2 regions of the Nocardioides seonyuensis genome follow, and region 2 is predicted to be linked to the other one. Evidence: riboswitches for the same ligand, from Rfam matches in the RefSeq annotation. Region 2 holds a riboswitch; the other holds the start of a gene.
What was found. Region 2 has a riboswitch for cobalamin ahead of EXE58_RS20350 (VWA domain-containing protein). Riboswitches for the same ligand answer to the same signal wherever they lie in the genome.
Positions count from the first base shown of each region.

Region 1: another riboswitch for cobalamin. It lies ahead of EXE58_RS14820 (ABC transporter substrate-binding protein); the one in region 2 lies ahead of EXE58_RS20350 (VWA domain-containing protein).

Region 1 covers NZ_CP038436.1:3,053,727-3,058,135, forward strand. Annotated here, with positions in the region: gene EXE58_RS14810 (ABC transporter ATP-binding protein) at 1-639, opposite strand, end outside; gene EXE58_RS14815 (FecCD family ABC transporter permease) at 636-1,688, opposite strand; gene EXE58_RS14820 (ABC transporter substrate-binding protein) at 1,692-2,657, opposite strand; cobalamin riboswitch at 2,752-2,906, opposite strand; gene EXE58_RS14825 (siderophore-interacting protein) at 2,961-3,746, shown strand; gene era (GTPase Era) at 3,746-4,409, shown strand, end outside.
Region 2 covers NZ_CP038436.1:3,449,988-3,454,396, forward strand. Annotated here, with positions in the region: gene EXE58_RS16735 (cobalt-precorrin-4/precorrin-4 C(11)-methyltransferase) at 1-247, shown strand, start outside; gene cbiE (precorrin-6y C5,15-methyltransferase (decarboxylating) subunit CbiE) at 281-1,516, opposite strand; cobalamin riboswitch at 1,549-1,692, shown strand; gene EXE58_RS20350 (VWA domain-containing protein) at 1,733-3,847, shown strand; gene cobA (uroporphyrinogen-III C-methyltransferase) at 3,847-4,409, shown strand, end outside.

The sequences.
Region 1 (4,409 bases), 400 kb from region 2:
GAGCAGGACCATGCGGTCGGCGTAGTGGCCCGCGAGGGTGAGGTCGTGCATGGCGGCGACGACAGCGAGATCCTGCTCGCGCTGAAGGCCGGCCACCAGGTCGAGGACGTCCTGCTGGTGGCCGAGGTCGAGGGCGCTCGTGGGCTCGTCGAGCAGCAGGACCCGGGGTTCCTGGGCCAGTGCGCGGCCGAGGACCACTCGTTGCAGCTCGCCCCCGGAGAGGGTCGCGGCGGGACGTCCGGCCAGGTCGGTGAGGTGGAGGCGGACGAGCAGGTGCTCCACGAGGTCCCGGTCGCGGGCCGTCTCCGATCCCCAGCGGCTGCGGTGTGGAGTCCGACCCAGTGCGACCAGCTCGCGCACGCTGAAGCCCTCGGGCACGACGGGCTGCTGGGGCATCAGCGCGACGACCCGGGACATCCGTCGGCGCGAGGTCGACCCCGGGTCCAGGCCTGCCACCCGCAACCGGCCCCCGGCCCGCACCAGGCCGGCCAGGGCGTGGAGGAGGCTGGTCTTCCCGGCCCCGTTGGGTCCGACCACTGCCAGCCACTCGCCGGCGGCGAGGTCCAGGTCGACGTCCTGCAGCACGCGGCGCCCGGACCTGCTCACCGAGACGGCCCGCACCTCGACCACCGTGCTCATGCTGCCGCCCGGTTGCGGCGGAGCACGACGAGGAAGAAGGGCGCGCCGACGACCGCGGTGACGACCCCGATCGGCACCTCCGCAGGAGCCAGGGCCGAGCGGGCGGCGATGTCCGAGAGCACCACGAAGGCTGCACCGAGCAGGAGGGCCATCGGGACGAGGGTGCGGTGCGATGCCCCGAAGAGCAGGCGGACCGCGTGCGGGACGACGACGCCGACGAACCCGATGAGGCCGCTGACGCTGACCACGGCGGCAGTGCCCAGGGTCGCTGCCAGGACGAGGACCAGGCGCACCCGAGCGGGGTCGATGCCCAGGCTGGCGGCCTCGACGTCGCCGACGGCAAGCACGTCGAGGGCGCGACGGTGCAGCAGGATGACGCCGCACGAGACGAGCACGTAGGGCAGCACGAGCAGCACGTCGGACCACCCGTCCGTGCTGAGACGGCCCATCATCCAGGAGTACACCGCCAGCAGTGAGTCGTCGTACCGCTGCTGGACGAAGCTCTGCAGGGCGTTGAAGAAGGCCGCCACGGCGACTCCGGCGAGCACGATCGCGACCGCCCCGCCCTCGCCGCCCACGCTGCTGCCGAGGACGTACGTCGCCGCGACGCCGAGCAGGCCGCCACCGAACGCGAGCAGGGGGATGTCGAACGGACCAAGGCTGCCGCCCGACACGATGCCGAGCGTGGCGCCCAGGCCCGCGCCGCTGGACACGCCCAGCAGGTAGGGGTCGGCCAAGGGGTTGCGGAACGCGCCCTGGTAGGCGGCGCCGGCGCTCGCCAGGGTGGCTCCCACCAGGGCGCCGAGCACCACACGCGGCAGTCGGATCTGCCAGAGGATCGCCTGCTGCGTGGGAGTCAGCCCCGAGTCGACTGACACCAGCGGGAGGGCGTCGACGAGCTCGGCGAGGACGCCCCGCGACGTCAGGCCCGCGGGACCGACGAGAGCACCGGCCAGCGCCGCCGCCAGCGCGACAGCGCTGGCGGCGACGAAGCCGGGGACCCGCAGCCGAGGGGGGCTGGCGACCGCCGTCACGGCGAGGTCACCCACGGGTCAGTTCGCTGGCGCGTGCTCGGAGACGAGCGCGGCGATGGTCTCGGCGAACTCCACGACCCGAGGTCCCCAGCGGCTCGTCACGTCCTCGTCGAGCTCGATGATCCCGCCGTTCTCGACGGCGTCGAGCCCCTTCCAGCCGGCGCGCTCGGCGACGTCCTCGGGGTGGATGTCACAGCACTCGGAGTCGGCCAGCAGCACGAAGTCGGGGTCGGCCGAGACGACGTACTCGGCCGAGAGCTTCGGGTAGAGGTCGCCGTCCTTGGCAGCCGCGTCGGCGATGTTCTCCAGACCGAACAGGCCGTACACCTCGCCGATGAAGGTGCCGCTGCTGGCGGTGTAGAGGTCGGGGGAGAGCTCGTGGAAGTAGGTCAGCCCCGACACGTCCGGGGCGGAGGCCACCGCCTCCTCGACGCCCTGCTGGGTCTCCGCGACCACCTGCGCCGCCTCGGCGACGTGACCGGTCGCGGCGCCCACGCGTTCGATCTGGGCGTAGGCCTCGTCGAGGTCGCTCGCCGACGGGAGCAGGAGGGTGGGCACCCCGGCGTCCTCCAGGCCGGCGACCAGGTCGCCGCTGTCGCCGGCGGAGATCACCAGGTCGGGCGCGTGGCCGAGGATCGCCTCGACGTTGGGCTCGTAGCCGGAGAGCTTCGTGGACGGGACGCCCTCGGGGTGGTCGGACTGGTCGTCCACGGCGACCACCTGGTCGCCTGCACCGACGGCCCACAGCATCTCGGTGGCGGTCGGGCTCAGGGAGACGATCGACTCCGGTCGGGCGTCGACCGTGATCTCGGTGAGGTCGCCTTCCTGCCCGGACGCGACGGTCACCGGGAAGCTGGCGTCGGTGGTCTGGTCGCTGCTGGGCCGGTCGGCCGAGCCGTCCCCGGCGTCGGCCTGGCCGCATGCCGCGAGCAGCGAGGCAGCGAGGAGCAGTGCGCCTGAGCGCGCCGCGAGGTGATGGGACATGGTGTTCCTCCGGTTTCGTGCGGAGGACGAGAGAAGTCGGCCGCCGAAACCAGGTGGTCCCGCCTGCACGACTCACCTTCGTCCGAGGCGAGTTGCGTGGACCACGGAGTCAGGTGACCTGGCTCGTCCGGCCCCAGACATCGATCGGGGCCGGCTTCACAGTTGCGGGACAGCGCCGGTTTCTCACCGGACTTCACTGAGCGCCGTGGCGCCCTCCTGGGAGGGCGCACGTACTCTAGCGAACAGCGTCTGCGGTCGGGCACGGGGGCTGGACCGAGGAGCCGCGCGGCTAGCCTTGCCGGTGTGAGCACCCGCGCAGCGCGATACGAGGCGACCGTACGACGCCGTGAGTCGCTGTCGGACCACCTCGTCAGGCTGGTGCTCGAGCTCGAGCAGCCCGACGGCACGGAGGCCTTCACCTCGACGGGGGTGCCCGACGAGTGGGTCGGACTCGTGGTGCCCGGGCAGTTCCAGAGCCGCTACTACACCGTGCGCTCGTTCGCCGGGGGCGAGGTCACCCTCGACGTGGTCGTGCACGACGTCGGGCTCGTGACGGAGTGGGCGATGCGTGACTGCGTCGGTGACGCGGTGACCATCACGGAGCCGAAGGCGTCCTTCGACCTGCCTGCCGACGCCGAGTGGCTCCTCATGGTGGGGGACCTCACGGCGATGCCGGCGATGGCCCGTGTCGCCGAGGCCCATCCCGACCTGCCGACGCGGATCCTCGCGGAGGTCTCCGACGACATGACCGGCTACCTGCCGTCCGGTCCCGACGTGGCGTGGCTGTCGCCGCCGGCTCCCGGCCAGAGCGCGCTCGCCGAGGCCGTCGAGTCGCTGGAGTGGCCCTTGGGCCCCGGCTACTTCTGGATGGCGGGGGAGTCGGCGCAGATGCGAGCGATCCGCAAGCACCTGATGCGCGAGGTCAGGCTGCCGAGCTCCCACTACGACGTGATGGGCTACTGGCGCGCCACGGCCGGTCGTCAGCCGCGGGCAGTCGACCCGGGGCCGATCTGGCGAGCGGGCAAGGCAGCAGGCAAGACCGACGAGCAGATCTGGGCCGACTACGACGCAGCACGGGAGACCACCTGATGAGCGAGCACGACCGCGACTTCGACGTCAGCGGGGTGGCCCCCGCCGGCCCCGTCTACGGCACGCGACCCGAGGGCTTCCGCAGCGGCTTCGCCAGCTTCGTGGGGCGCCCCAACGCCGGGAAGTCCACGCTGACCAACGCCCTCGTGGGCAGCAAGATCGTCATCACGTCGTCCAAGCCACAGACGACGCGCACCGTCGTGCGCGGGATCGTCCATCGCGCCGACGGGCAGCTCATCCTCGTGGACACTCCCGGACTCCACCGTCCCCGCACCCTCCTCGGGGAGCGCCTCAACGACCTGGTCACGACGACCTGGGCCGAGGTCGACGTCGTCGCCGTGTGCTTCCCGGCGAACGAGAAGGTCGGGCCCGGTGACCGGTTCATCGTCAACGAGCTGGCCAAGGTGCGTCGTACCACCAAGATCGCGATCGCGACCAAGACCGACCTCGCGACTCCCGAGCAGCTCGCCGAGCACCTCGTCTCGATCGCCGAGCTCGGGCGGGAGACCGACACCGAGTGGGCCGAGATCGTGCCCGTCTCGGCAGTGTCTGGCGACCAGGTCCAGCTGCTCGCCGACCTGTTGCTCGCCCTGATGCCCGAGGGACCTCCGCTCTACCCCGACGGCGACCTCACGGACGCGCCGGAGGAGGCCATCGTCGCGG
Region 2 (4,409 bases):
GGCCGAGCTCGAACCGGTCGTCGGGGGAGACTGCCCGGTGGTGGTCGTGTACCGGGCCAGCCAGCCGGAGGAGTTGGTGTTGCGCGGAACCGTCGACACCATTGCCGATCAGGTGGAGGGGGCCGGGCTACGACAGGCGGCTGTCATCTTGGTCGGACGCACGCTGGCTGAGGCGCCTGCCCTCGCAGGAGGGGAGTCGTACCTGTACAGCCGTGAGCGGGACAGGCTCACGAAGCGACCGTTGTAGACCACGGTCTCCTGCAAGACGCCTCCGAGGGGCTCAGAGGCGCAGGCTCCACTGCGTCACGGTCCGCAGCGGCGTCCATCCGGTGAATCTGCCAACGGGGTGCGTCGTCTCCACGGCGAGGCGGGTGAGCTCGCCGCCGTGCGTCCGGTATGCGTCGGCGAGGAGCGACTCCGTCTCGAGCGTCACACCGTGCACGACCAGGCGTCCGCCCGGACGCAGCGCCGCCAGGCACGCGTCGAGGACGCCGGGGCGCGTGGCTCCGCCGCCGATGAAGATCGCGTGCGGAGGCTCGAGGCCGGCGAGCGCGTCAGGGGCGGGACCTTCCACCACACGGAGGTCGGGCACGCCGAGACGCGTCGCGTTGCGTGCCACCCGGGCGGCGCGCACGGGATCCGCCTCGACCGCGGTCGTACGGCAGGTGGAGTGTGAGCGCATCCACTCGATGCCCACCGAGCCGGCGCCTGCACCGACGTCCCACAGGTGCTGACCGGGCGCGGGGGAGAGACGAGCCAGGGCCGAGGCCCGAAGGTCGCGCTTGGTGAGCTGCCCATCGTTCTCGAAGGCCTCGTCGGGCAAGCCTGCCACCCACGACGAGCGCCACCCCGCGGCGTCCGCGGGGACCTCGATGGCCAGGACGTGCAGCGCAGGGACATCGCTCGCCGGTGTCTGGGCCCATTCCCGGGCGGTCTTCACCGACCGCGACTCGGCGTCGCTCCCGAGGTTCCCGAGCACCGTGATGACAGCGTCCGGATGGCCCGTCTCGGTCAGCAACCGGCCCACGAACGTGGCTGTCGGCGACCCGGACGTGAGGACCAGGATCCGTCGCCCCGGAGCGACCTCCCGCAGCACCCGTGCCTCGTGTCGTCCGACCAGCGTCACGACCACCGACTCCTCGGCCGACCAGCGCATCCGTGCGCGTGCCAGGGCCACGGAGGAGATCGAAGGGAGGACCCGGACGGCCTCGGCGCCAAGAGCGCGTACGAGCGTCGTGCCGATGCCCGAGACCATCGGGTCACCGGACGCCAGCGCGACCAACTGGCGACCGCGCAGCTCGTCGAGCAGAGCCGGTAGGGAAGGCGCGAGCGGCGAGGGCCACGGGCGTCGTTCCTGCCCCGGCACCGGGGCCACGAGGGCGAGGTGGCGTCGGCCGCCGAGGACCACGTCTGCCTCCCGTAGGAGCCTCTCCGCGGCCGGCTGGAGAGACCCGTCGGCCCCCACTCCCACCACGGTCACGAGGTGTCCACGAGGAGGGGGAGTCAAGTCATCCACGAGTCGGGAGGCTATCGTCAGCCCAACACGTGAGGTGCCCCCGCGCCCCAGCCATCGGAAACGGTGGGGACGAGCAACGGGGAGAATCTGGGAAGCCGGTGAGAGTCCGGCACAGGCCCGCTGCGGTGAGTCGAGCACTCCGTCAGGAGTGACTCGACAAGTCCGAAGACCGGCCTCGCGTGAGCCAATCCATGGCCTACGAGCGGGAGCCTCAACGTGCCACAGAAGTATCCATTTTCTGCCGTCGTCGGCTGCGGGTACGACCCCACGACCACCTCCGGTCTCGACGACATGGGCCTCGCCCTCGTCCTTACCTCGATCAGCCCCGAGATCGGTGGCGTCCTCGTACGCGGCGAGAAGGGCAGCGCCAAGTCGACCACGGTCCGAGCACTCGCCGACGTGCTGCCCTGGATCGACGTGCACGACGGCGACCGGTTCTCCACCGACCCGCACGACACCAACGCCACCTCGCCCGACCTCAGCACCGACCCCGGCGCCGCCCGCGGCCCGGTGGTCAGCCGCCCCGTACGCCTCGTCGAGCTGCCCGTCGGCGCCACCGAGGACCGCGTGCTCGGCTCGCTCAACCTCGAGAAGGCGCTCACCGCCGGCTCCGTCGAGTTCGAGCCCGGCCTGCTCGCCCGCGCCCACCGCGGCGTGCTCTACGTCGACGAGGTCAACCTGCTCCACGACCACCTCGTCGACCTGCTCCTCGACGCCGCCGCCACCGGCCAGGTGACCGTCGAACGCGACGGCGTCTCCATCGGCCACAGCGCCCGGTTCGTCCTCATCGGCACCATGAACCCCGAAGAGGGCGAGCTGCGCCCCCAGCTGCTCGACCGATTCGGGCTCACCGTCGAAGTCGCGGCACCCCGCGACCCCGCCCTGCGCGTCGACGTCGTACGCCGACGCCTCGCCTTCGACCGCGACCCCGCCGCCTTCGTCGCCACCTACGCCACCCAGCAGGCCGAGCTCACCCGCCGCATCGCCGAGGCACGCGCCCGGATCGACGACGTCACCCTGGGGGACGCGGCCCTGCTCAAGGTCGCCGAAGTGTGCGCCGCGTTCGAGGTCGACGGGCTGCGCGCCGACATCGTCACCGCCCGCACCGCCGTCGCCCACGCCGCCTGGGCCGGACGCCGGTTCGTGACCCGCGCCGACATCCGCGCCGCCGCCTTGCTCGCCCTGCCGCACCGACGCCGCCGCAACCCGTTCGACGCACCCGGCCTCGACGAGAAGCTGCTCGACGAGATCCTCGGCGACGACGACCTGCCCGAGCCGCCCGAGCCCGAGGGGCCCACGCCGGCGGACGACGCCACCGACGCCTCTGACGAGAGCCCCACCGAGGCCCCTGCCGACATCGAGCCCGGTGACACCGACAGCACCGACCCGGCCCCCGGTGACACCACGCCGACCGACCCGGACCCCGCCCAAGGCGCAGCGTCCGACGACATCGCCGCCATCCTGCCGCCCGCGCCCCAGCAACCCCAGCCCACCGGCGACGGCACCTCCACCACCGTGAAGTCCGGCGACGCGTACCGACCCCGCCTCTTCACCGTCGGCGGCCTCGGCCACGGCACCCCCGGCCGACGCAGCCGTGCCCTGGGCGACACCGGCCGCCGCGTCGGGGCCCGACCCGGCCACGGAGCCGGTGCCCTGCACCTCGTCGAGACCCTGCGCGCCGCCGCCGAACGCCACGCCACCTCCGACACCGCCCGTACGGCAGAGGGCCGCTTCACCCTGCACGCCAGCGACCTGCGCACCGCCGTGCGCGAAGGCCGCGAAGCCAACCTGCTCCTGTTCTGCGTCGACGCTTCCGGCTCGATGGCCGCCCGCAAACGGATGACGCAGGTGAAGGCCGCGATCCTCTCGCTGCTCACCGACGCCTACCGACGCCGTGACAAGGTCGCGCTCGTCTCCTTCCGCGGCACCGACGCCGAGCTCACGCTGCCGCCCACCGGCTCCATCGAGGTGGCGGTCGCCCTGCTCGACGACCTCCCCGCCGGGGGACGCACCCCGCTCGCCGCAGGGCTGCTCACCGCGGCGGACGTCGTCCGGCGGGAGCGGCTCCGCGATGCACGCCTGCGCCCCCTGCTCGTCGTCGTCACCGACGGCCGGGCCACCGCAGGAACCGACGCCGTGGCACGCTCCCGGCAGGCCGCCGCGCACCTGGCAGCGCTGGGTGTCCCCGGGGTGGTCGTCGACTGCGAGGAAGGACCGCTGCGACTCGGGCTCGCCCGCATCCTCGCAGGCCACCTCGAAGCTGAGCACGTGCCCATGGCCCGCGTCAGCGCCACCGGCCTCGTCGACGTCGTGAACGGACGGGTGGCCTGATGAGCACCGCGACCCGAACCGTGACCCACACCTCGACCGGCACCCTCGCGCCCCTGCTCCCCGGCACCGTGGCGCTGGTCGGCGGCGGCCCCGGCGAGGCCGGACTGATGACCGTGGCTGGCCGCGCCGCCGTCGAACAGGCCGACGTGCTGCTGGTCGACCACCTCGCCCCCTCCGAGGCGTTGGGCTGGGCACCGTCCGACGCTGAGATCGTGGACGTCGGCAAGCTCCCACGTGAAGCCTTCACCCCGCAGGAGAGCATCAACGCCCTGCTCGTCCAGCACGCCCGCGCGGGGCGCCGCGTCGTACGGCTCAAGGGTGGCGACGGGTTCGTCTTCGGACGAGGCATGGAAGAGCTCGAGGCCTGCGCCCAGGCAGAGGTGTCCGTACGCGTGATCCCCGGCGTCACCTCGTCGGTCGCCGTCCCGGCACTGGGCGGGATCCCTGTCACCCACCGCGGACTCGTCCAGGGCTTCAGCGTGATCTCTGGCCACGTCCCGCCCGGTCATCCTGACTCGACCCTCGACTTCGAGGCGCTGGCTCGCTCCGGCACCACGCTCGT